One region of the Litchfieldia luteola genome, then DNA from elsewhere that is predicted to be linked to it. Evidence: predicted binding sites of a transcription regulator. Region 1 holds the regulator's gene; each other region holds the start of a gene.
The links. Region 1 encodes Rex, which represses fermentation and respiration genes when NADH is low (regulators of the CRP and FNR family bind a similar motif). Its sites were predicted from a motif close to TTGTGAAATATTTCACAA; they were not measured.
Positions count from the first base shown of each region.

Region 2: a site for Rex is predicted at 3,436-3,453, ahead of qoxA (cytochrome aa3 quinol oxidase subunit II). Genes of this name have one in related genera too.
Region 3: a site for Rex is predicted at 2,525-2,542, ahead of ric (iron-sulfur cluster repair di-iron protein). Genes of this name have one in related genera too.
Region 4: a site for Rex is predicted at 3,152-3,169, ahead of J2Z26_RS03250 (hemerythrin domain-containing protein). Genes of this name have one in related genera too.

Region 1 covers NZ_JAGGKM010000014.1:5,746-11,702, reverse strand. Annotated here, with positions in the region: gene groL (chaperonin GroEL) at 1-957, opposite strand, end outside; gene groES (co-chaperone GroES) at 1,012-1,296, opposite strand; gene J2Z26_RS21630 (CPBP family intramembrane glutamic endopeptidase) at 1,637-2,371, shown strand; gene J2Z26_RS21625 (YdiK family protein) at 2,401-2,604, shown strand; gene tatC (twin-arginine translocase subunit TatC) at 2,624-3,373, opposite strand; gene J2Z26_RS21615 (twin-arginine translocase TatA/TatE family subunit) at 3,417-3,602, opposite strand; gene J2Z26_RS21610 (redox-sensing transcriptional repressor Rex) at 3,633-4,271, opposite strand; gene moaC (cyclic pyranopterin monophosphate synthase MoaC) at 4,268-4,789, opposite strand; gene J2Z26_RS21600 (ABC-F family ATP-binding cassette domain-containing protein) at 5,034-5,957, shown strand, end outside.
Region 2 covers NZ_JAGGKM010000006.1:46,500-52,456, reverse strand. Annotated here, with positions in the region: gene J2Z26_RS17015 (cbb3-type cytochrome c oxidase subunit I) at 1-1,636, shown strand, start outside; gene J2Z26_RS17010 (SCO family protein) at 1,742-2,374, shown strand; gene J2Z26_RS17005 (hypothetical protein) at 2,379-2,933, shown strand; gene qoxA (cytochrome aa3 quinol oxidase subunit II) at 3,531-4,520, shown strand; gene qoxB (cytochrome aa3 quinol oxidase subunit I) at 4,510-5,957, shown strand, end outside.
Region 3 covers NZ_JAGGKM010000001.1:447,660-453,616, reverse strand. Annotated here, with positions in the region: gene J2Z26_RS02330 (MoaD/ThiS family protein) at 1-136, opposite strand, end outside; gene J2Z26_RS02325 (molybdenum cofactor biosynthesis protein MoaE) at 133-603, opposite strand; gene mobB (molybdopterin-guanine dinucleotide biosynthesis protein B) at 596-1,123, opposite strand; gene J2Z26_RS02315 (molybdopterin molybdotransferase MoeA) at 1,108-2,376, opposite strand; gene ric (iron-sulfur cluster repair di-iron protein) at 2,652-3,359, shown strand; gene J2Z26_RS02305 (Crp/Fnr family transcriptional regulator) at 3,561-4,259, shown strand; gene J2Z26_RS02300 (Crp/Fnr family transcriptional regulator) at 4,490-5,188, shown strand; gene J2Z26_RS02295 (TIGR04053 family radical SAM/SPASM domain-containing protein) at 5,206-5,957, opposite strand, start outside.
Region 4 covers NZ_JAGGKM010000001.1:624,311-630,267, forward strand. Annotated here, with positions in the region: gene J2Z26_RS03230 (electron transfer flavoprotein subunit alpha/FixB family protein) at 1-1,020, shown strand, start outside; gene J2Z26_RS03235 (FAD-dependent oxidoreductase) at 1,013-2,308, shown strand; gene J2Z26_RS03240 (ferredoxin family protein) at 2,290-2,589, shown strand; gene J2Z26_RS03245 (hypothetical protein) at 2,745-3,062, opposite strand; gene J2Z26_RS03250 (hemerythrin domain-containing protein) at 3,274-3,810, shown strand; gene J2Z26_RS03255 (MFS transporter) at 3,861-5,093, opposite strand; gene J2Z26_RS03260 (aldo/keto reductase family protein) at 5,323-5,957, shown strand, end outside.

The DNA of each region.
Region 1 (5,957 bases):
AGATGCGCGACCTAATTGAGTAATGTTAGCAGATTTAAGGTCTAAACCTAAATCTTCAGTAATAACTTCAGCACCAGTTAAAGTAGCGATATCTTCTAGCATTGCTTTACGACGGTCACCAAATCCAGGAGCTTTTACAGCAACTGCATTGAATGTTCCACGAAGTTTGTTCACTACTAGAGTTGCAAGAGCTTCACCTTCAACATCTTCAGCTACTAATAATAGTGGCTTACCTTGTTGAACAACTTGCTCAAGAACTGGTAAGATTTCTTGAATGCTAGCAATCTTCTTGTCAGTGATTAAGATATATGGATTGTCTAAAACAGCTTCCATTTTATCAGAATCAGTTACCATGTATGGAGAAGCATATCCACGGTCAAATTGCATACCTTCTACTACTTCAAGCTCAGTTGAGAATCCTTTAGATTCTTCAATTGTGATAACTCCATCGTTACCAACGCGCTCCATAGCTTCAGCAATTAATTGACCTACTTCTTCGTCAGCAGAAGAAATAGCTGCTACTTGTGCAATAGATTCTTTACCTTCAATTGGTTTAGAAATTGCTTGTAATTCTTGAACAGCAACAGCAGTTGCTTTTTCAATCCCTTTACGGATACCCATTGGGTTAGCACCAGCAGTTACGTTTTTAAGGCCTTCGCGGATCATCGCTTGAGCAAGAACTGTAGCAGTTGTTGTACCGTCACCAGCAATTTCATTTGTTTTACTAGCAACTTCAGCTACTAATTTAGCACCCATGTTTTCGAATGCATCTTCTAACTCGATTTCTTTTGCGATTGTTACTCCGTCATTAGTGATAAGTGGAGAACCATATTTTTTCTCAAGAACCACGTTACGTCCTTTTGGTCCTAATGTTACTTTAACAGCGTTAGCTAACGCATCTACACCACGAAGCATAGAGCGACGAGCGTCTTCACTAAATTTAATTTCTTTAGCCATTTGTATGTACCCTCCTCAAGTTATTGTAAGTATTTTTATTAAGTATGAATTCGATTAGCCAAGAATAGCTAAGATATCACTTTCACGTAAAATTAAGTATTCAGCACCTTCGTATTTTACTTCAGTACCAGCATATTTTGAGAAGATAATGCGATCGTCTACAGAAACCTCAAGAGCCACGCGCTCACCATTTTCTAATACACGACCTGTTCCAACAGCAATAACCTTGCCTTCTTGCGGCTTTTCCTTAGCGGAATCTGGTAACACAATACCACTTGCTGTTTTTTCTTCAGATTGTACAAGTTCAATTACAACACGATCACCTAATGGCTTTAACAAGTGAAACAACCTCCTCAAATAATCTTATAATTTTTAGTTTGGTTTTTTATTAGCACTCACTAACCTTGAGTGCTAACACAATTATTATATTAAATAATCTCTATTTTTTTTGCAAGTATTTAAGCAAAAAAATTTTAATACCCAGCAAAATTTTCCACACCCTTCTAGATTATGTCACACCAACGGAATTCTAAACTAGAAATGTTAAAAATTTATCTATTTTTCCTTTTTCTACTTTATCTACTAAGTCTAAAATCATAATAGTAAGAGAAGCAGAGTATTATATGGTAAAATACTATTGTATTTTTAATTCATAGTAACTAAAAAGGAGACCTTACATTTGGAGAAACGTTATTGGTATGTCATTTTGACTTATATAGTAATGCAACTTTCTGGAATTATTGGAATTCCGATATTATTATACTTTGGGTTCGGTGGAGAAGATTATGATACAGCCTTCACTCTCGCATCTACATACTGGCTAATTATTAGCTTCTTTGCAGCTTTACTAATGATTTTATATATATTACGACAAGATATAAAAGACAGACATTTAGCTGATCAGCGTTCTTCAGGGGCGAGTGCAGTAGGATGGGCTGTTGGTGGGGTATTTTTAGCCATGTTTGCTCAAGGTATCGCTGCTAGTATTGAAATAAACCTTCTTGGTATTGAACCTGGCTCAGAGAACACTCAACAAATTATCCAACTGATAAAGACTACACCTTTACTGATTATCGTTACATCTATTATCGGACCTATTCTTGAGGAGATTATTTTTAGAAAAATTATTTTTGGATCATTTTATCGAAAATTCAATTTCTGGATCTCTGCTTTCCTAAGTTCAGTTATCTTTGCACTTGTTCATATGGAACCAGAGCACTTGTTATTATATTCAGCTATGGGCTTTACCTTTGCATTTCTTTACGTAAAGACAGGGCGTTTGCTTGTACCTATATTCGCTCATGTAGCCATGAATACACTTGTCGTAGTCGTGCAAACTATTTTTGCAGAGGATATTGAAAGGATTATGAAAGAAGCAGAGAAAATGCAATCTTTCATATCTTTCTTATTATAGGTTAACGGAACTTCACTGGAGGACTTACAATGCGTCGAACATCACCCTTTTTCATGGGAATTATGTATACACTAATGGGATTACTATTCACTTATTTAGCCGTAGAAAGTGTTGAAGATACAATCTGGAATTTTGGAACCATTCTACTGATCGCTGTAGCTACTTTTGACTTTGGAGTAGCCATTCGAATGTTTTCCTTAAATAATAAAATCAAACAGCTTAAAAATAAATAAACCTCCCAAATCGGGAGGTTTATTTTTGTTCATTTTGATAGAGCATTTCTGCTTTCTTCGCTTTCCGATATGCACCTTTAGATACAAGAATACTGATTTCATATAGTCCAAACAACGGAAGAGTTACCATCATATGTGACAACAGTTCAGGTGGAGTTATAAACGCTCCAATGACTAAGAGGACAAAGTACGCATACTTTCGTACTTTCACCAAAAACATTGGAGTTACAATTCCAAGCCTTGTTAAAAACATAATAACTACTGGCATTTGGAAAAGTAGCCCAAATGGAAGAGTTAGTTGAAAAAGAAACTGAAAGTACTCATTAATTCCGATCACTTGATTTATGTCTAACCGATCAGCAAGTCTTCCCATAAAGTCAAAAACGAACGGGAAAAGAATAAAGTAAGAAAAGGAAATACCCACTAGAAACAGAAATACAGAAATGGGAATATAACTCAAGGTTACTTTGCGTTCTTTTTCGTAAAGTCCTGGACTAATGAAAGCCCATAATTGATATAAGATAATGGGTGAAGTGATTACAAATGCTATAATAAAAGCAAATTGCATATATATTTTAATTGGGTCCGCAGGGCGAAACGAGTTCATCGTTAATTCCTTAGCTTCGTCCGCATGTTGTAAATATACAATTATCGGTTCTGCTAAGAAAAAGCCACCAACCATAGCCAGGAAAAAGAAAACGACTATATATATCAGTCGTTTTCGAAGCTCACCTATATGGTCATATACGGACATTTCTTTTTCTGTCATAATGAATCATCCTAACCACAACTAAAGCATTTTAAATCAAAAGTTATTTTAGTTCTTCATTTTTCTTTTTGTCCTCGTCTTCATCATCAGCTAAACCTTTTGTTGCGTTCTTAAATTCACGAAGTGTATTACCCGCTGCTTTTCCAAGCTCAGGTAATTTTCTAGGTCCAAAAATTAATAGTGCTACAAACACGATTAGTAGAAGGCTTCCAATTCCAATATTCGGCATATCCTTCACCTCCTTTAAAGGGATTCTTATTTATTCACTTGGATAATGTTTTAAGAAGTATACGAGTGACTGTAATTCTACTGCTAAATCAATATGATGTACCCTAATGTGCTCCGGAACATTTATTCGAGCTGGGGTAAAGTTCAATATTCCCTTTATCCCTTTTTGTATTAAGCGGTCTGTGATCGGTTGAGCTGACCCAACAGGTACAGTTAATATAGCAACCGTTACATTTTCAGGTAAACGTTCCTCTAGTTCATCTAAATGATAGACTGATACGCCACCAACTTCTGTTCCGATTTTTGATTGATCTACATCAAAAGCCAATTCTATTTTAGTATTATTGTTTTTAGAGAAGTTATAGTGCAAAAATGCAGTTCCTAAATTACCTACTCCAATTAACGTTACTGCAGTTAATTCATCTTGATCTAACGTTTTTCTGAAAAAGGATAACAGATAATTCACATTGTATCCATATCCTTTTTTTCCCAACGCTCCAAAATAGGAAAAGTCTCGGCGAATTGTTGCTGAATCCACTTTTACTGCCTCACTCAGTTCTGCAGAGGAAACTCTTAACTTTCCTGAGGCATGTAGGTTCTTTAAAAATCTATAGTATAACGGTAATCTTTTAGCAGTTGCTTGTGGTATTTTTGATTGATCTATATTCAACTTTCATCCCCCACATTCAAACCATCTAAAAGGCTTTCATCTCTTTTAAAGTCTCCGTTTTTACCACCTGTTTTTTCTATTAAGAAAGTAGGACCGATGATCATCCCTTTATCGACTGCTTTACACATGTCATATACAGTTAAGGCTGTTGCAGATGCAGCAGTTAGAGCTTCCATCTCAACACCCGTACTTCCCTTTGTCTTAACTTCAACACGTATAAGCAGATGATATTCTTCTTCTTCATTCTTCCAATTAAATGAAATATCTACCCCTTTTAATGCAAGTGGGTGACACATTGGAATAATATCAGAGGTTTTTTTGGCAGCCATAATTCCTGCTACTTGAGCAACAGCTAGCACATCACCCTTTTTAATTGCATTTTGGGTTATCTTTTCGTATATCTCTTTATTTACTTGAACACTCGACTTTGCAATTGCAGTCCGAATGGTACTCGTTTTATCTGTAATGTCTACCATTTTGGCACGACCTTGATCATTAAAATGAGTGAAAGACGACATATAAATCTCCTCCCATAGTAGACTATACACTATTTTACCTCGTCTGTCTTATGAAGTTCTGTGATTTATTTCACTTTCTTAGTTGCATCCTAATAAAATCCATATCGTTAAAGGAAAGAGTTTGTTCAAAGTTTTGACACAATTGTGATATGGGTATTTTTAGTATTACTCTAATGCTGTATAATAAGTTGCCCTCTCAAGCTCTGATAAGATACACTTAGCTTATACTAAGAGGTGAATAAACATGATTTTATTACAAGTAAATCAGCTAAAAAAATACTTTGGTGCTGATCTTATTTTATCTAATATAAAACTAGAAGTACAATCAAGAGATAGAATTGCCCTTGTAGGAAGAAATGGTGCGGGTAAATCTACACTACTAAAAATTATTTCCGGGCAAATGTCCCATGATGGTGGAGAAATCATTAAGCCAAAAAACCTCTCAATCAACTACTTAGCACAAGATACAGGTCTCGAATCAAGTCTGTCAATTTGGAATGAGATGTTGACTGTCTTTGCACCATTGAAAAAACTAGAAGCTGACCTAAGAGAACTTGAACAGAAAATGGGTGATCCCGATATCATCCAAAATGAAGCTAGTTATCAACGATTATTGGCTGAATATGACCAATTGCAAATAAACTTTAAAGAGCAAGGTGGCTACCAATATGAATCTGATATTAGATCCATTTTACATGGATTTAATTTCTCAGATTTTGATTACAATACGTCTATTTCATCTTTAAGTGGTGGGCAAAAGACGCGCTTAGCCTTATGTAAACTATTATTAACGAAACCTGACTTATTAATATTGGACGAGCCGACGAACCACTTAGATATTGCTACGTTAACATGGCTTGAACAATATCTGCAAGGTTATCAAGGAGCAATTCTCATCGTATCCCATGATCGCTATTTCCTGGATAAGGTTGTTAATCAGGTATATGAAATCTCTAGAACGACCTCAACAAAGTTTACTGGCAACTATAGTCATTACTTAAAACAAAAGGCTGAAAACTACGAGCTTGAGCTTAAGCGATATGAAAAGCAGCAAGATGAAGTTGCAAAACTAAAAGATTTTATTCAAAAAAACCTTGCTCGTGCATCCACAACAAAAAGAGCACAGAGCCGGAGAAAACAACTTGAAAGAATGGATATGATGTCTTCA
Region 2 (5,957 bases), on a different contig from region 1:
CCTTGGTATAAGTCTAGAGGATGCAAACATCTCAAAATCTTATTTATCTGTTGCATTTATCGCATTATTACTTGGGGGAGCACTTGGTCTTCTACAAGGATTAAACCGGGCAGGATTACTAGAATTACCAGCATGGTTTAACTATTATCAAGTATTAACAGCCCACGGTATACTGCTGGTTGTTGTACTATCAGCATTCTTTACAATCGGTTACTTTTACGCAGCACTCTCTCATACATTAGGTGGACTGCTTCCAGTCGTCAGGAAAATAGCTTGGAACGGCTTCTGGATGAAAATGTTCGGATTTGTTTTAGCTGTCATTCCGATCTTAATGAATGAAGCATCTGTAATGTTTACATTCTATCCGCCAATGGCAGCACACCCGGTATTCTACTTTGGATTAGTATTCATCGTACTCGGAATTTGGGCATTATCGATTGGTGCTTTTATGCAAGTCGCAAGTTGGAGAAAAAGAAACCCTGGACAGCACTTACCAATCCTTTCCTTCTTTGCAACAGGGGTATTTATCCTATTAGTAGGAGCAACGTTATTCGTAGCAGTTGAGGTATTATTCTTAATTATTCCATGGTCACTTGGATGGGTTGATGGAATTAACGTAATGCTTTCTCGTACACTGTTCTGGGCTTTCGGGCATACAGCAGTTAACATCTGGTACTTAACAGCTGTTTCAATGTGGTATGTAATTGTACCAAAAGTAATCGGTGGAACTCGTTGGAACGATTATCTAACTCGTGTAGTTGTAATCGCACTTGTAATCATGAACATCACAGGTGGATTCCACCATCAAATTATTGACCCAGGTATCTCAGAATCCGTTAAATTTATGCATGTATTCATGAGTTTAGCTATTGGTTTCCCTTCGTTAATGACAGCTTATGCTATGTTTGCAGTATTTGAGCGTACAGCTAGAAGAAAAGGAGGAAAAGGTCTTGTTGGCTGGTATAAAAAATTACCTTGGGGTGATGTTCGTTTCCTAGCACCATTTATCGCTATGGCTGCCTTCATTCCAGCAGGTGTTGGTGGAATCGTTCAAAGTACAAACCAATTAAACCAAGTTGTTCATAATACTTTATGGGTAGTTGGACACTTCCATTTAACATTAGGGATGTCCGTTGTAATGACTTTCTTCGGAGTAAGTTACTGGCTAATACCATATTTATCAAAACGCGTACTAACTCCGCAAATGAATAAAATTGGAGTTCTTCAAACGATCATTTGGACAGTTGGTATGCTACTAATGTCTATCTCAATGCACTGGGTTGGAGTATTAGGTTCACCACGTAGAACGTCATACTCAACTTATTTCGATAATGCGACAGCGTTAAGCTGGGATCCATATCTAATGTTCTTAGGAATCGGTGGAACATTATTATTCGTAGCAGTGATCATTCAAGTGTATGCGGTGTTTAACATGATGTTCTTTGCACCAAAAGGGGAAACAGAGTTCCCAATTGCTGATGTAGAAAAAGGAGAAGCAAAAACTCCATATTTGACTGAGCGATGGGGTATCTGGGTAGTGCTTATGATTTTAACAATCGCTATGGCCTACGTTGTGCCAATTGTAGATATGATTGTAAATGCACCACCAGGCTCACCACCATTTAAAACTTGGTAATAAAATGTAAAGAGATAGCTCGGGCAATGGAGGGCTATCTCTTTCTGCTAAAAATGGAAACGCAACATAGATTGAAAATAACGTAGATTTGGGAAGTGATCTCTTATGATCAAAAATCGGCATACGACATTGGCAAGTATGATTGTTGTACTCTTCGGTTGTGTATTGTTCTTTATCGGTACAGATGGATTCAGTGCATTTACGGAGGAAACAGCAAGAGTGAATAAACTAATAGAAGATAAGCCAAAATTCCCTGATGTAATGTTAGAGGACAGTAATGAAAGAACCTACAGTATTTCTGAGTTTGAAAATAAATACGTGTTTATTACGTTTTTATATACAGCATGTATGACGGTGTGCCCGCAGTTAGAAATGAACATGTCTCAAGTGTATGAGTTGTTACCCTCTGAATATATAGGGGAAGAAATTGTATTTTTAAGTATTAGCTTTGATCCTGAGCGAGATGTTCCTGCCACGCTTGATAAGTATAAGGATTACTTCGGCAGTGATGGTGAAACATGGAGAATGGCGAGAGTTCCAGACCAAGCACAATTGGATTCTCTGCTAAAAGCATTTGGTGTGACGGTCATTCCAGATGGATATGGCAACTTTGCTCACAACTCTGCATTTTACTTAGTTGATCGAAAAGGACACCTACAAGAAGTGATGGATTACACATTAGTTGAAGAAGCTGCAACTAAAATTGAGAAACTTATTGCAGCTGAAAAAGGGGAGTAAGTCTATGACACAATTTATCTATGGCCTAGTTATTTTTATCTTTCTAGCACTTCCCCCAGTATCAAACTTAATGGAATCGATTATGGTTGTTCATATGCATATGCAAATGCCGGCTATCGTTGTTGCAGGATTCTTTATGGGAAAATTGTTTCAACTGAAGTTTCCTAGATTTTTTGAAAAATGGAACCAAAACGGAATACCGGGCACTTTATTATTTATCGTCATTATGATTTACTGGACCATCCCACGTATTATGGATGAAACCTTGTTAGAGCCGACGATGCAAGTATGGAAGTTTATCAGTTTGGCCTTTCTAGCCGGAGTACCGCTAAGAGATAGTTGGACAAAGCTCTCTTCAAAAGCAAAAAACACTATTTTCATATTTTTTACGATAAAATATTTGGGAATGGGTGTACTATACATTAATATTGACAATCAATTATGTAATAACTACTTAATGGTTGACCAAATCACCCTCGGCTGGAGCTTTTTAACCACAGCCATTGTCATCATGATCTACCTAGTTTACGAAGCTTTTAGAGACAAAACAGTATACTAAAATAGGGGCCTGACCCCCGCTGCTTTAAAGCTTTATCGCAGTGGGGGTCAGGCCCCTCTTGACATAATTATGTCTAATTTATGTCATAGGCACCGAATACCTTCCGCGATATGTAATTTATCCTCAAAACCGCAGTGGCATTGATTCCTAGATGTTCTACCGAAATTAAATTGCACACAACTTAATCTGGAATTTACTTCCTTTATATTTTTGTCACAACTTAACCGAGTTTCGTATGTTATCATCATAATCACAGTGATAAACATCACAACATAAACGATCAAGTTATGATACATTCACCAAACGTCTTTTCCAATAACACTGTGAGATTTAGAGTTACAAAAACTAAAATTTTTTTGGTGAATATGTGAATGAATGCACAATATCACCATTCTTCTTTGTGAAACAATGAACAATGTATCACGGTCATTTCACAAAAATCACTAATCATTTTTGTCATAGTTGTCATTTCTTTCAGGTCAACTATTTATTTTTTACAACTTTGTGAACTAGTACACAATTTAATCACTATGGTTATATAGTAAATCAAGCAACCAAATTGACTTGCACTTTAAGGAGATGAGTGTCATGAAGTATATGAAACAAAAAGCATTAGGACTACTAGTCTTGGCCTTACTTTTTTTGACTGGCTGTGAATCGAACCTGGTTGTTCTTGATCCACAGGGTCCTGTAGCGAGAAGTATTGCAGACTTAATTAACTGGTCAATCTTCTGGATGCTAATTGTCGTTGTTGTTGTATTCGCGATGTTTGCTTTTATTGTTTGGAAATATAGAGAAAAACCAGAAAACATGGATTATGAGCCACCTGAGGAGCACGGCAGTACTGTATTAGAAATTGTCTGGACAGTTATCCCGATTCTTATCTTAGTTGCTCTAACGATTCCGACCGTAAAAACGCTTTATGCGTTAGAGGAAGTTCCACAAGGTTATGAAGAAACAGAGCCTATTACGATTCATGTTACATCTGCTGACTGGAAGTGGATTTTCAGCTATCCAGAGCAAGGGATTCAAACAGTTAACTATGTAAATATTCCAGAAGACACGCCAATTGATTTTCGTTTAACTTCTGCTGGTACAATGCAATCATTTTGGGTGCCTGCATTAGGCGGACAGAAATATGCGATGGCGAAAATGGAAACTCAAATGTACCTCTTAGCTGATAACCCTGGTTCTTATTTTGGTAAAAACACAAACTTCAATGGCCGTGGGTATGCTGGAATGGAATTTGAAGTACTTGCCCAAACACATGCTGAATTTGAGCAATGGGTGAAGGATGTTAAAAATACAGCACCAAAACTTACAGAGTCAGAATACGAAGAACTGCTTAAACCGACACATTTAGGTCGATTAACGTTTTCTAACACTCACTTAGAATGGGTTAACCATGCTGACATTGATTCTAAATCCTATACAAACCCAGAGTTATATAGATATACCGGGTATCCTGGTAGAATTTTCGACGAAGAAGATAACTACAAAAACAAAGATGAAGACAAAGAATCATCTGAAAAAGAAGAAGATGTAAAAGATAAAGACACCCACGGAGGTGACCACCATGGACATTAAATGGAATGAGATATTAATTACAGGTGATCCTTTAATATTAGGGGCACAGATTTCGATAGTATTAACCATGCTTGGTGTTGTTGGAGGTTTAACTTATTTTAAAAAGTGGAAATGGCTTTGGTCTGAATGGATCACAACTGTAGACCATAAACGTATTGGTATCATGTATATTATTGCTGCTACAATAATGTTTTTCCGTGGTGGAATGGACGGAATGCTTATGAGAGCACAGACGGCTAGACCTGAAATGGAATTCCTAAGCTCGCAGCATTACAACGAAATTTTTACAACGCATGGTGTTATCATGATTCTTTTCATGGCAATGCCGTTCCTTATCGGATTAATGAACGTTGTTATTCCTTTACAAATTGGGGCTAGGGACGTTGCGTTTCCTCAATTAAATGCACTTAGCTTTTGGCTCTTCTTTAGTGGAGCAATGTTATTTAATATTTCCTTTGTTGTCGGTGGATCGCCAGATGCTGGTTGGACCTCTTACTTCCCACTTGCAGGGAAAGAGTTTAGTCCGGGTATCGGTAATAACTACTACGCGATCGCACTACAAATTGCAGGTATCGGAACACTAATGACAGGTATTAACTTTATCGTTACGATTTTAAAAATGAGAACTAAAGGTATGACATTATTAAAAATGCCTATGTTCGCATGGACAACTTTAGTAACGTCAGTAATCATTGTTGCTTCTTTCCCAATTTTCACAGTAGCATTAGCATTAATGACTTTTGACCGTCTGTATGGAACACATTTCTTCACAGTTTCAGGTGGAGGAATGGATATGCTGTGGGCGAACCTATTCTGGTTATGGGGGCATCCTGAGGTATATATCGTAGCATTACCAGCATTCGGTATTTTCTCTGAAGTTATTGCAACATTCTCACGTAAGTCACTATTTGGCTATAAATCAATGGTAGTTTCGATTGTTGGTATTGCGATTTTAAGTATGGTTGTTTGGGTTCACCATTTCTATACAATGGGTTCAGGCGCTCTTGTGAATTCAGTATTCTCAATTACAACGATGATGATTGCGGTTCCGACAGGGGTTAAAATCTTTAACTGGTTATTCACGATGCGAAAAGGTCGGATTAAGATGACTACTGCCATGCTTTGGGCATTAGCATTTGTACCGAACTTCGTTATCGGTGGAGTTACTGGAGTTATGCTTGCAATGGGAGCAGCAGATTATCAATATCACAACACATTATTCTTAGTTGCTCACTTCCATTACGTGCTGATTCCAGGGGTCGTATTCGCTGTATTCGCTGGATTATATTACTGGTGGCCGAAGATGTTTGGTCACATGCTGAACGAAAGAATCGGTAAATGGCATTTCTGGTTATTTGTCATTGGATTTAATGTAACGTTTATGCCAATGTTCTTCTTAGGCTTAAATGGTGCAGTTAGACGTTCATTCACGTACTC
Region 3 (5,957 bases), on a different contig from region 1:
TTTCAAGGCCCGGCAGCGAATACAGCTCCACCAGCTCTTTCTTCAAATCAGCAATCGAAATAGGTGCCTTATCCATTATCACTTTTTCTTGTCCAACTGCGTCCTGTAGATGTGCAAAAAATAATACAGTAATCACACTAAGTCCTCCTGTTCCGGCTTACCAGTTGGATAGGATTTCTTCTCAAGTTGATCTCCTATCCACATCTCACCGTCTTCCCAATGTTCCTTTTTCCAAATAGGTACGATTTCCTTAATACGTTCAATGGCGTATTCATTTGCTTCATAAGCATCACGTCTATGCGGTGTGGAAACTGCGATAACAACAGCTATATCTGAAATCTCTAATCTACCAATACGATGCGTAATGGCTACCATTGAATCTGGCCATTTCTCGTTTATTTCATCACCAATCTGTTCAAGCTTCTTTTCTGCCATCGGAACATAGGCATCATACTCTAGATAGAGTGTTCGTTTGCTTTTCGTAAATTCGCGCACTGTTCCAGTAAAAGTGGTAACTGCACCCGCTTCACGACGAATGACCTTATTTGTCACTTCTTCCATATTAATAATATCTTCCGTTAGTATAAACCGTTTTTCATTCATGTCTTTCCCTCACTGCTTGTAATATAAGTAATACCGATTCATCATTGCTAAGATTAAATGTCACAAACCTCTGCTTTACTTCTTCTTCCAAAGGAAACCAAGAAATAACTGCCATAATGTTCGTGAGCCGATCTAGTAAAGTTATATCATCCTCATTACGAACTAAAACAACCTTTGGATAGTTTTCATTTTTATATCCTTCTACAATGACCAAATCAATTGGGAGATGCTTATAGATACTAAGAATGTCATTTAACTTCCATTCATCTCTTTTACAATATAATTGTAAAACACCATCACCTTCTACGCTTGCTGCCAGTGCTCCAGCCAAGCGGTGTCGATCTGAATCTTTCCCATTATCCAACATATCAGGCATACCACCATGACCATGGTGTTTAACCGTTGCTACTCTTAAACCTAGTGTAGTCGCTTGCTTTATTAGCTTTTCAACATATGTTGTTTTTCCGCTATTTTGATAGCCAACTACCTGTATGACGGGTACATCTAGTTCCAGGGCCATTGACATCCCTCTTCATCTTCAAGTAGTAAAACATCTACTTGCATTCCTTGTTCATAGCCCCTTGTTCCTCCTGGAAGCACCATTAAGGCATTCGCACCGGAGAGTGAAGTGACAACATTTGACTTGTCTAAACCACTTGGAGTAACAGAAACCATCCCATCTTTAAAAGAGATGCTACTACGTACAAATCGGGTAAAAGGGTTTGGTTTAGGGAAATCAACATCTAGTCGAGCTGTAATCTTCTTTAAATGCGGATTCGGATTATTTAGCAGTGTCCGTATAATTGGTCTAACAAACAACTCGAAACCTACATAACACGCTGAAGGATTTCCTGATAAACCGAATAGTAACTTGCCCTCGAACTGAGCAACTGTAGTGACACTACCAGGTCTCATTCCAATCTTATTAAAAAGTACTTCTGCACCTAATTTTTTATAAATATCCGGTAGGTAATCATAATCACCTACAGATACGCCACCTGTCGTAATCAATATGTCTACCTTCTCAATGGCTTCCTTAATCGCTTCATAACAAGTATCAAAATCATCTGCAAGTTTCCCAAAGTAAATAGGCTCAGCACCTGCACGCTCGACTTGGCTTCGAATCATATATGAGTTACTATTTCGAATTTTTCCTGGGACAAGCCCTTCATGGACATCAAGTAATTCAGTTCCAGTAGCATAAATTCCTACGGTTGGCTTTCTTCCAACTAACACCTTGTCATAACCAAACGTAGCTAAAAGTGCCGACACTCCTGGGTTAATTCTTGTTCCCTTTTCAACCAAGACATTCCCCTTTTGGGTATCTTCACCTTGAAAAGAAATATTATCACCAGATTGTAATTGTCTTTTTAATGACATATATTTACGGCCATCTCGCTCATATTCTTTTGTTAACTCAAGCATGACCACTGCATCACATTGGATTGGCATTTGTGCACCTGTCATAATTCGAATAGCTTGAAAGGCACCGACTTCCTGCTTCGCTACAGAACCCGCACCAATCTCTTCTATAACTTCAAATTCAACAGCGTTGGACTGATTGGCTAGTTTCGTATCCTCAGACCTAATTGCAAACCCGTCATATGGAGAACGGTCAAAGGGTGGAACATCATGGTCTGCCTTTAGATCCTCAGCTAGAAATCTCCCATAGCATTCTTCTAGAGGGATTAGTTCGGTCTCTCCACTGCTTGCAAAGAACATGATTTTTTCTACAGCCTCATGTACAGGAATAGGCGTACGTTTTTCTACCATTTTTACTATCTCCTTATATCTCAAACTATTTTAGATTACATTCTATTGTACTTCATTCTTTCGTTTGTTCAAAATAAAGAGTGTTACCTTGTGTTGTTGAACACCCTTTTCCCACTATATCTATAGTAGCAACATTCTTTCTATCGGTTTGTGATGGTTATCACATATAGTGATAAAAAATTAACTCATAGTGTGATTTGAATCACCTCTTAAAATAACCAATCACGTTATTCTATGTTTAGAACCAAATTTAATAACAATTGGAGGTACTACTCATGGAACACGTTTTTACTGAACAATCTATCATTGGTGAAGTTGTAACAAAGTTTCCTAAAGCTGGGGACCTATTTAAATCTTATCGAATTGACTTTTGTTGTGGAGGAAATCGACCACTTATAGATGCTATACAGGAGAGAAATTTATCTGCTGAGGAAGTAGTAAGTCGTTTGAATGAACTTTATTACGATATGAAAGAACGTAATGAACGGGAGATTGACTGGGCAAATGCTTCTTACAGCGAGTTAATTGAACACATTATTAATAAGCATCATCGTTACCTAAATGAGGAGCTACCTCAGCTTACTCCTTATGTCACAAAGGTTTTACGTGTTCATGGCGCAGAGCATAAACATCTCGCTAGAATTCATTCTCTCTTTAACCAGTTAAAAGCAGAATTAGAGCAACACACAATTAAGGAAGAAACAGAAGCATTTCCGTTTATTTTAGAATATGAAAACAATCCAACACCAGAAACTCTTGAAAAAATGAAAAAACTAATTAACGAACTTGAAGATGATCATGACGGAGCCGGAGATATTATAAAAGAAATTCGTGAAATTACGAATGACTTCACTCCTCCACTGGGAGCATGCGGTACTTACCGACTTGTTTACCAGCGTCTAGAATATTTAGAATCTGATTTATTTCAGCATATTCACTTAGAAAATAATATCCTTTTTCCAAGAGCTGCTGCACAACTCTAATATGTCGATCTCAAAGACTCCTTAAACGATTAAGGAGTTTTTGTTTTCCCCTGACACTCAAGTGACTTAAATCACTTACAATAACCTATAACACCGTTAAACTAATTATAGAATGTAGAATGATAACTTTGAAACCATTTACCTCATAGATTGTAAACATCCTTGCAAGAAATGCTAATAGGAATGTTTAGGGGGATAACTATGTATAAAGAGCTGTTACGAAAACTTGATCTATTTAAGGAGCTCCCAGAGGAATCTTTAGAATTCATCCAGAAAAGCTTAACTACCTTGAGGTTTGCAAAAGGAGACACTATTTTTACTGAGTTTGAAGAAGCAAAGGGAGTGTACTTTGTTAAAACTGGAATTGTTCGCTTAACAAAAGGTGACAACACAGGAAAGGAATTAGTAGTATGTCTCAAAAAAGCTGGAGACTTATTTGCTGAAGCATGTCTTTTCTCACAACCAGGTTCGTTTTATCCCGCAACAGCACACATGATTGTAGATGGCGATGTTTTATTTCTAAAAACAGAGGCCTTGGAAAAAGAATTAAAGTTTAATCCTGAATTAGGCATTGAGATTATTCGTTATATGAGTTCACAATTAAGAGGCTTTACATCAACCTTACGCGATATAGCTTTACTAGATGTTTATAGTAAAACAATATCTGCATTAGATCGACTTGCAAAGGAATTTGGAGAACATCATGGATATGGCGTTCAGATTGAACTTCCCTTAACCGTTCAGGAATTTGCAAATTTAGTAGGTGCTAGAAGAGAAAGTGTTAGTAGGGTTTTTACCCGTTTAAAAAATGACAATGTCATTGCTATTTATGACAAAAAGATTGTGATTGTTGACTGGTGTAAGTTTTGTACACTCTACAAAGTTCAAATGTTTGCTTAAGTAATAGGAAGAGGCTGATAAAGCTGAATTCCTATTTTTTTATCCATAAAGTGATTCTTATCAAATTGTAAGAATTTGTTCAAAAAGGCTCTCAGTCTGTATATATCAACGTTTCCAAGCATTTTATGATGAAAAACCTACATCTTATTCACTTTGCTGTCATTGACTGTCTATGCTATTTCCTTTTAAATCAAAGATAGATAGCAATTTAAATAGAGAGGTGAATCCTCATGACTACTTGTTTAAAGCCTACACTTTCGACTGAATTAACAGAACTGCTAAAATCGGCGGATTATAGTATGAAAATGGAAAAGGGTTCCTACTTATTTCAAGAGGGTATGGAGGCAAAAGAGCTTTATATTATCCAATCAGGTCGAGTTAAAATTAGTAAAGTGGCAGCAGATGGAAGAGAATTATCTCTTCGAATATGTGCACATAGTGAAATAGTTGGTGAACTTACTCTATTCTCTGAGAATGCCAAGTATTTATTTAATGCTCAGGTAATTGAATCAGGAGAAGTAGCTGTTATAAAAAAAGAAAATATTGAACGCACACTTTTTGAAAATGGTAAGCTTGCAATGGAGTTTATGAAGTGGATGAGTGATCATTTCCGCAAGACACAAACCAAGTTTAGAGACCTTGTACTTCTTGGAAAAAAAGGAGCACTGTACTCCACCTTGATCAGAATGACCAATAGCTATGGGATAAAAAAAGACGATGGAATCTTAATTAATCTTCACTTAACTAATCAAGAATTAGCGAACTTTTGTGCAACTACACGTGAGAGCACAAACCGCATGTTAAACGAGCTGCGCAAAAACAACATTATTTCTATTTCAAAGGGAAAAATAATGATACACGATCTTGACTATTTGAAAAAAGAGATAAACTGCGAAGGATGCCCTGCTGTCATTTGTAGTATAGAATAAGCTGCTAGATTAAATATCTAGCAGCTCTTTTTATTCTTATTTTGTTTAACTACTTCTTCTTTTTTTCTAAGTTCTTTTGGGATATAAACGCAGAATGGTTCACTCTCCATATAATCTCCAGTCATAGCATATGCACGTGAACGAGACCCTCCACACACATATCTAAATTCACATACACCACATTTTCCCTTATATTTGTCAGGACTACGTAAATCCTTGAAAATTGGTGATTCACGATAGATTTCTGCAAGTGGGGTTTCTTTTACATTTCCTGCTTTTATAGGAAGCAAGCCACTTGGATACACATCACCAACATGAGAGATGAAAACAAACCCATTTCCATCATTTACCCCTTGAGGGGCTCTACCTAGGCCATCAAATTGACCTGTCTTCCCTTTCATTAATGCATTTTCATACTTTATCATTGTTGGTTCATGTTTAGTTTCTCTCATTTTTGATTGGATAACGACTCTACGGTAATGCTGAGCAGCTGTTGTTTTAATGTCAAACTTCACTCGCTTACTTAAGTCATAAAGCCATCTGAACACTTGCTCATGCTCTACAGGTGAAATCATATCAGAATCTTTTCCCCTTCCTGTAGGAACAAGGAAGAACACACTCCACAGTACGCAATCTAGTTCTTCAATCAGTTTTGCCATTTCATCTAACGCATGCATATTGTAACGAGAGATGACTGTATTAATTTGAATTGGGATTTCAAGTTCGTGTAAATATTTAATAGCATTCATTGTCAGATCAAACGATCCAT
Region 4 (5,957 bases), on a different contig from region 1:
GACAATAGAGGAGTTTGGGTATTCATTGAGCAAAATGATAACCAGATTGCTGGTGTTTCATTAGAACTATTAGGAGCTGGGAGAAAGTTAGCAGATAAACTGGAAGTACCTCTAGCTGGAGTATTACTAGGGGACGGAGTGAAAGGTCTTTGCAACACGGTAATCGAATACGGTGCAGATGAGGTATACGTAATTGATGACCCGGTATTAAAAAACTATCGTACGGAAACCTACATGGCTGGTGTTTACAAGTTGTGTCAAATGTATAAACCGGAAATTTTCCTTTATGGGGCAACTCCAAATGGAAAAGACCTGGCAAGTGCAGTAGCGACAGATTTGAGCACTGGACTCACAGCTGATACAACAATGTTAGATGTAGAACCAGAAAGTAGATTACTAGAAGCTAGTCGTCCTGCCTTTGGTGGGAACATCATGGCAACCATCCTTTGTAAAAAACATCGGCCACAGATGGCTACAGTTCGTCCGAAGGTTATGAAAGCACTATCACCTGATCAAAGTAGAACTGGTAGAGTGATAGAAGAAAAGATTGGAATAAAAGAAGAAGATGTGCGTACAAAGGTAATGAAAATTGTCCGAGATGTAAATAAGAAAGTAAACCTCGCAGATGCCCATGTTATTGTAGCAGGTGGAAAAGGATTGGGAGATGAAAAGGGATTTGCCCTTATTCATGAATTGGCTGATGTGTTAGGTGCGACAGTAGGTGCAAGTAGAGATGTAGTTGAGGCGGGCTGGATTGGACATGAATACCAAGTTGGTCAGACAGGTGAAACAGTAACTCCAAAACTTTACTTTGCAATTGGAATTTCAGGAGCCATTCAACACGTTGTAGGGATGAAGAATAGTGAGATGATCATTGCAATTAATAAAGATCCAAATGCAACAATCTTTGATGTAGCAACCTATGGAATTGTAGGGGATGCACTAGAAATTTTACCAAAGCTAATAGAGCAGTTTAGAAATGCACAGAAAGAAAAAGGGGATGAGGTAAGTTATGTCTGAGAAATTTGATGTAATCGTAGTCGGTGCAGGTCCTGCCGGAACCTCCTGTGCCTATACCTGTGCAAAAAATGGATTAAATGTGTTGTTGATTGAGCGTGGCGAATATCCTGGAAGCAAGAACGTAATGGGGGGAGTCTTATACCGAAAACAAATGGAGGAGATTATTCCTGAGTTTTGGAAGGAAGCACCTCTAGAACGTCCAGTTATTGAACAACGGTTTTGGATGATGGATAAGGAATCAATGGTGAGTTTTGGCTACAAAGGTCTAGAGTGGGGAAGAGAACCCTATAATAACTTTACTGTTCTGCGTGCAAAATTTGATCAGTGGTTTGCAATTAAAGCGGTAGAGCAAGGAGCCCTTTTGATTAATGAGACTGTAGTAACAGAGTGCATTGTCAAAGATGGAAGGGTTATTGGAGTTCGAACAGATCGACCTGATGGAGATGTGTATGCAGACGTTGTTGTCTTAGCAGATGGAGTGAATTCACTCCTAGGTAAACAATTGGGATTTCATAAAGAGTTTAAGCCTCATGAAGTGGCCTTAACAGTCATGGAGGTTATTAATCTACCAAAAGATAAAATCAATGAACGCTTCAATCTTGAGGATGATCAAGGCTGTACAGTTGAAATTTTTGGAGATTCAACGAAGGGGAATTTAGGAACAGCCTTTCTTTATACAAACAAAGATAGCTTAAATATTGGTGTTGGAACGACCCTTTCAAGCATGATTAAAGCAAAAATGAAACCTTATGATTTATTAGATTATGTGAAAAGTCATCCGATGGTAAAGCCATACTTAGAGGGCGGGGAGCCTCTCGAATATCTTGCACATTTAATACCTGAGGGTGGTTATAATTCGATTCCTAAGTTAGTTGGAAATGGAGTAATCGTCGTGGGCGATGCAGCACAACTTGTAAATGCAATTCACCGCGAAGGGTCTAATATGGCAATGAGTTCTGGAAAAATGGCCGCAGAGACAATTATACGTGCAAAGGAAAGAAATCGCTATGATGAAGAAACTCTAGATTATTATCGGGTGAATCTTTATAACAGCTTCATTGGCAAGGACCTTAAAAAATATAAGGATGCTGCACATACCTTTGAAGAATATCCGCAATATTTTAAAGAATATTTACCGATGGTGAATCAGGCAGCCAGTAAGTTTTTCACTGTAGATGGAACGGCTAAAAGGGATAAACAGAAAGATATTATTCGCTCTTTCACAAAAGAGAAGGGTGCCGTTAAGGTCATTCAAGACATGTATAGAGCATGGAAGGTGATGAAATAATGTCAAAAAATATTGAAGAAAAACAGTATTTAGTTCGCTTTAAGGCTGACAAAAATTCACATTTAACTGTATTAGACCATGATGTATGCATGACACAATGTCCAGATAAGATATGTACGATTTTTTGCCCAGCAGAGGTTTATAAGTGGGAAGAAATAAGGATGCATGTAGGCTATGAGGGATGTCATGAATGTGGAAGCTGTCGGATAGGATGTCCTTATCAAAATATTAAGTGGGAGTATCCAAAGGGTGGCCATGGAATTGTGTTTAGATTAGCCTAATATAATAATTGTCAAAAAAGAGCATTTGGAGAGATCCAATTGCTCTTTTTATATTGAAGGTTAATGCTGGTTGAAATATGTATTAATACTATATTCATAGAGTGTACATTATTTCACAAATGGGTGTAAAAAGAAAGGTAAAGCTTTAAGGAGGGTTAACCGATTTGTGTGGCAAGGGGATAGGAGGAGAAGTTATCAGATTTGCATTGGCATTCTAATTCTGTTGCCATTCTAAATGCATCGTGGATACAAGAAATTTGTGGGGTGCTAAAATAAGGTGATGAGTAATCAAACGTGCCATCTTTATTTGCAGTGAAAACAAAAAGCTTCCAATGATATCTTTTATTTCCTTTTTCAACTTCTGTTCCTTCAACGGCAATTAACCAGTGAGACTCCTCTTCACTTAGTAAAGCTTGTGCATCTTTGTGGCCAATTTGCACTAAGGGCTTTTGGTAAAATTCCTGATAATTCATGAGAAAACACTCCCTTCAAGATAACTGTAAATTTTATTTATCTTTATTATATGTGAAAACGCTATCCTAATGTTAAAATATTTTAAGTTTTCAGAAAAAGTTCACAAAATGGTCTTCTTCCCTAAAAATAAAGGATAATGTGATTTGTATCACCTATATTAAAACATGGATAAGGTATAGTTTATTTATAAATATATAGGGGGTATGAAAAATGTCTGGTTGTATGAGTAGTATGTTTCAGAGGGAAGTAATGAATCTATGTAGTCCTTTGCAACAATTAAAAGATGAGCATGGTCCCTTAAATGTAATGAAAAAAGAATTATATGATATTTCGTCAAATATAGAGAAAACGAAAGAAGCAGAGTGCTTAGAAGTTATAAAGAAATTACGAGAGAAAGTAGAAAGCTTTGTTGCCGTGTTAGAACCACATTCACAAAGAGAGGAAGGTGTTCTTTTTGAGATGATGGAAAAATATATTGGAAGAACTTCAGGGCCAATTGCAGTTATGGAATATGAACATGATCAGGCAAAGTCTAACATAGGTAAGTTTTTAATGGAGACAGAACATCTCTCTGACAATTTATTGAAAGATGATGCTAAAAGGTTAGCTTCCTATGTAAGTGAAGCCTATTTAATTTTAACTGATCATTTTATGAAAGAGGAGAATGTATTGTTTCCAATGGCTGAGAAAATGTTGTCTGATGAAGAGAAACACGAACTTGAAGTAAGAATAAATGAAATAAAATAAATGCAAAATAGTTAGACTGCCGAAAAATACTTTTCGACAGTCTTTTTACATTACGTATTCCAAGTTTCTACTTCTTCATCAGAAGGAAGCAAATAGGTCAATAGACCAAGAAGGGGGAGAAATCCAATAGCAATAATAGTAGAGGTTAAGCCGAAAATATCTGCCAACGACCCCACTGCAATCGACCCAATTGCTCCCATCCCAAAAGCAAGGCCAACTATTAATCCAGACATCGTACCTATTTTACCTGGTAATAATTCTTGAGCGTAGACTACCGTTACTGAAAAACTCGACATAAGAATAAAGCCAATTAATCCAACGAGTCCGTAAGCAATTAATGGGTTTACAAAAGGTAATAGGATGGCCAGAGGTGTAGCACCAATCATAGATAAAAAGATAATTCTTTTCTTACCGAAACGGTCTGCCAAAGGACCTCCAAAAAATGTACCAACTGCACCTGCTGCTAAGAATATGAAAATAAAAAGTTGAGATTGCGAGATTGTATAGCCATACACTTCGATAACATAAAATGCATAAAAATTTGTTATAGATGATATATACCAAGATCGGGCAAAAACGAGAATGACGATAATTAATAAGGCAAGTTTTATTGCTTTTGAGAAGGACAACCCTGTCTCTAAACCACCAGTTTTTTGTTTTGGTTTAGCTGAAAGGAATGTTAAGGTAGTTGAATACCACCTTGCAATATAGATTAATAGTCCAATAGCTGTTGCAGCAACAATAGAAAACCAAATAGCACCAAACTGTCCTAGTGGAACAAGAATTAATGCAGTAATGATTGGTCCTAATGCTGAACCTGAGTTTCCACCAACCTGGTAAATGGATTGTGCTAACCCTCTACGATTTCCGGCAGCCATATATGCAACCCGAGAACCTTCTGGATGGAAAATAGCTGAACCAAAACCTATACAAAGTACTGCTATGATGATGGTTAAAAATGTCGGAGCAAAGGCTAAACCGATAATGCCAAAAAACGTTAGAGTTAAACCGAATGGTAAGGCATAGGGTAATGGTTTTTTATCAGTGTACCAACCAACAGCAGGCTGTAAGACGGAAGAGACCACATTTAATGAGAAACCAATAAAACCAATTTGTGTAAACGTTAAACCCATTGATTTCTGTAAAATAGGAAACATTGCAGGTATAACTGCTTGAATGGAATCGTTTAATAAATGGCATAATCCAATCATAAATAAGATACTGTAGGCAGTTTTTTGTTCTGGAATGGTTTTAGATGATGCTATTTTACTAGTTGCAAGCATAGGCGGAGATACTCCTTTTATCATGTTATATACACCTTCAATAAAAACCCTTTTCTTTAGATTTGTAAAGGTATATTTATTATTAATCATTTCTAAAAACCTACATTATTCGACGAATTATTTCCTGGGTGATAGGTAAGATGAACTTTACGGTTTTTAAATTTTCTGATAAATTAGAGGTAGGTTAAATATAAATATTATTTTAGGTTATTAGAGGAGGATTCATCGTATGAGATATCGTCGTTTAGGACGATCTGGACTTAAGGTAAGTGAAATAAGTTTAGGTAGTTGGCTTACATTTGGAAAAACAGTTGATGAAAAGGTAGCCTCTGAAACTATACATAAAGCATATGAATTAGGTATTAATTTTTTTGATTCGGCTAATGTTTATGAACGAGGAGAAGGTGAGAGGATACTAGCAAAGTCTCTTAAAGATTATCGTAGAGAATCTTATGTAATAACCACAAAAGCATTTTGGCCGATGGGAGATGGTCCGAATGATCGAGGACTGTCAAGAAAACATATAGTTGAACAAGTAAATGCTAGCTTAAAAAGGATGGACTTAGACTATATTGATGTTTTTTACTGTCACCGATATGACCATGATACACCAGTTGATGAAACATTAAGAGCAATTGATGACCTTGTTCGTCAAGGGAAAATTCTATATGCGGGAGTTAGTGAGTGGTCTGCAGCACAAATTCAGGAAGCTGTATCAATCGCAGATAAGTACTTAATGGATAGAATTATAGTAAATCAGCCTCAATATAATATGTTTCATAGAGACATTGAAGACGAGATAATTCCTGTCAGTGAAAAGAACGGTATCTCCCAGGTCGTGTTTTCACCACTTGCTCAAGGTGT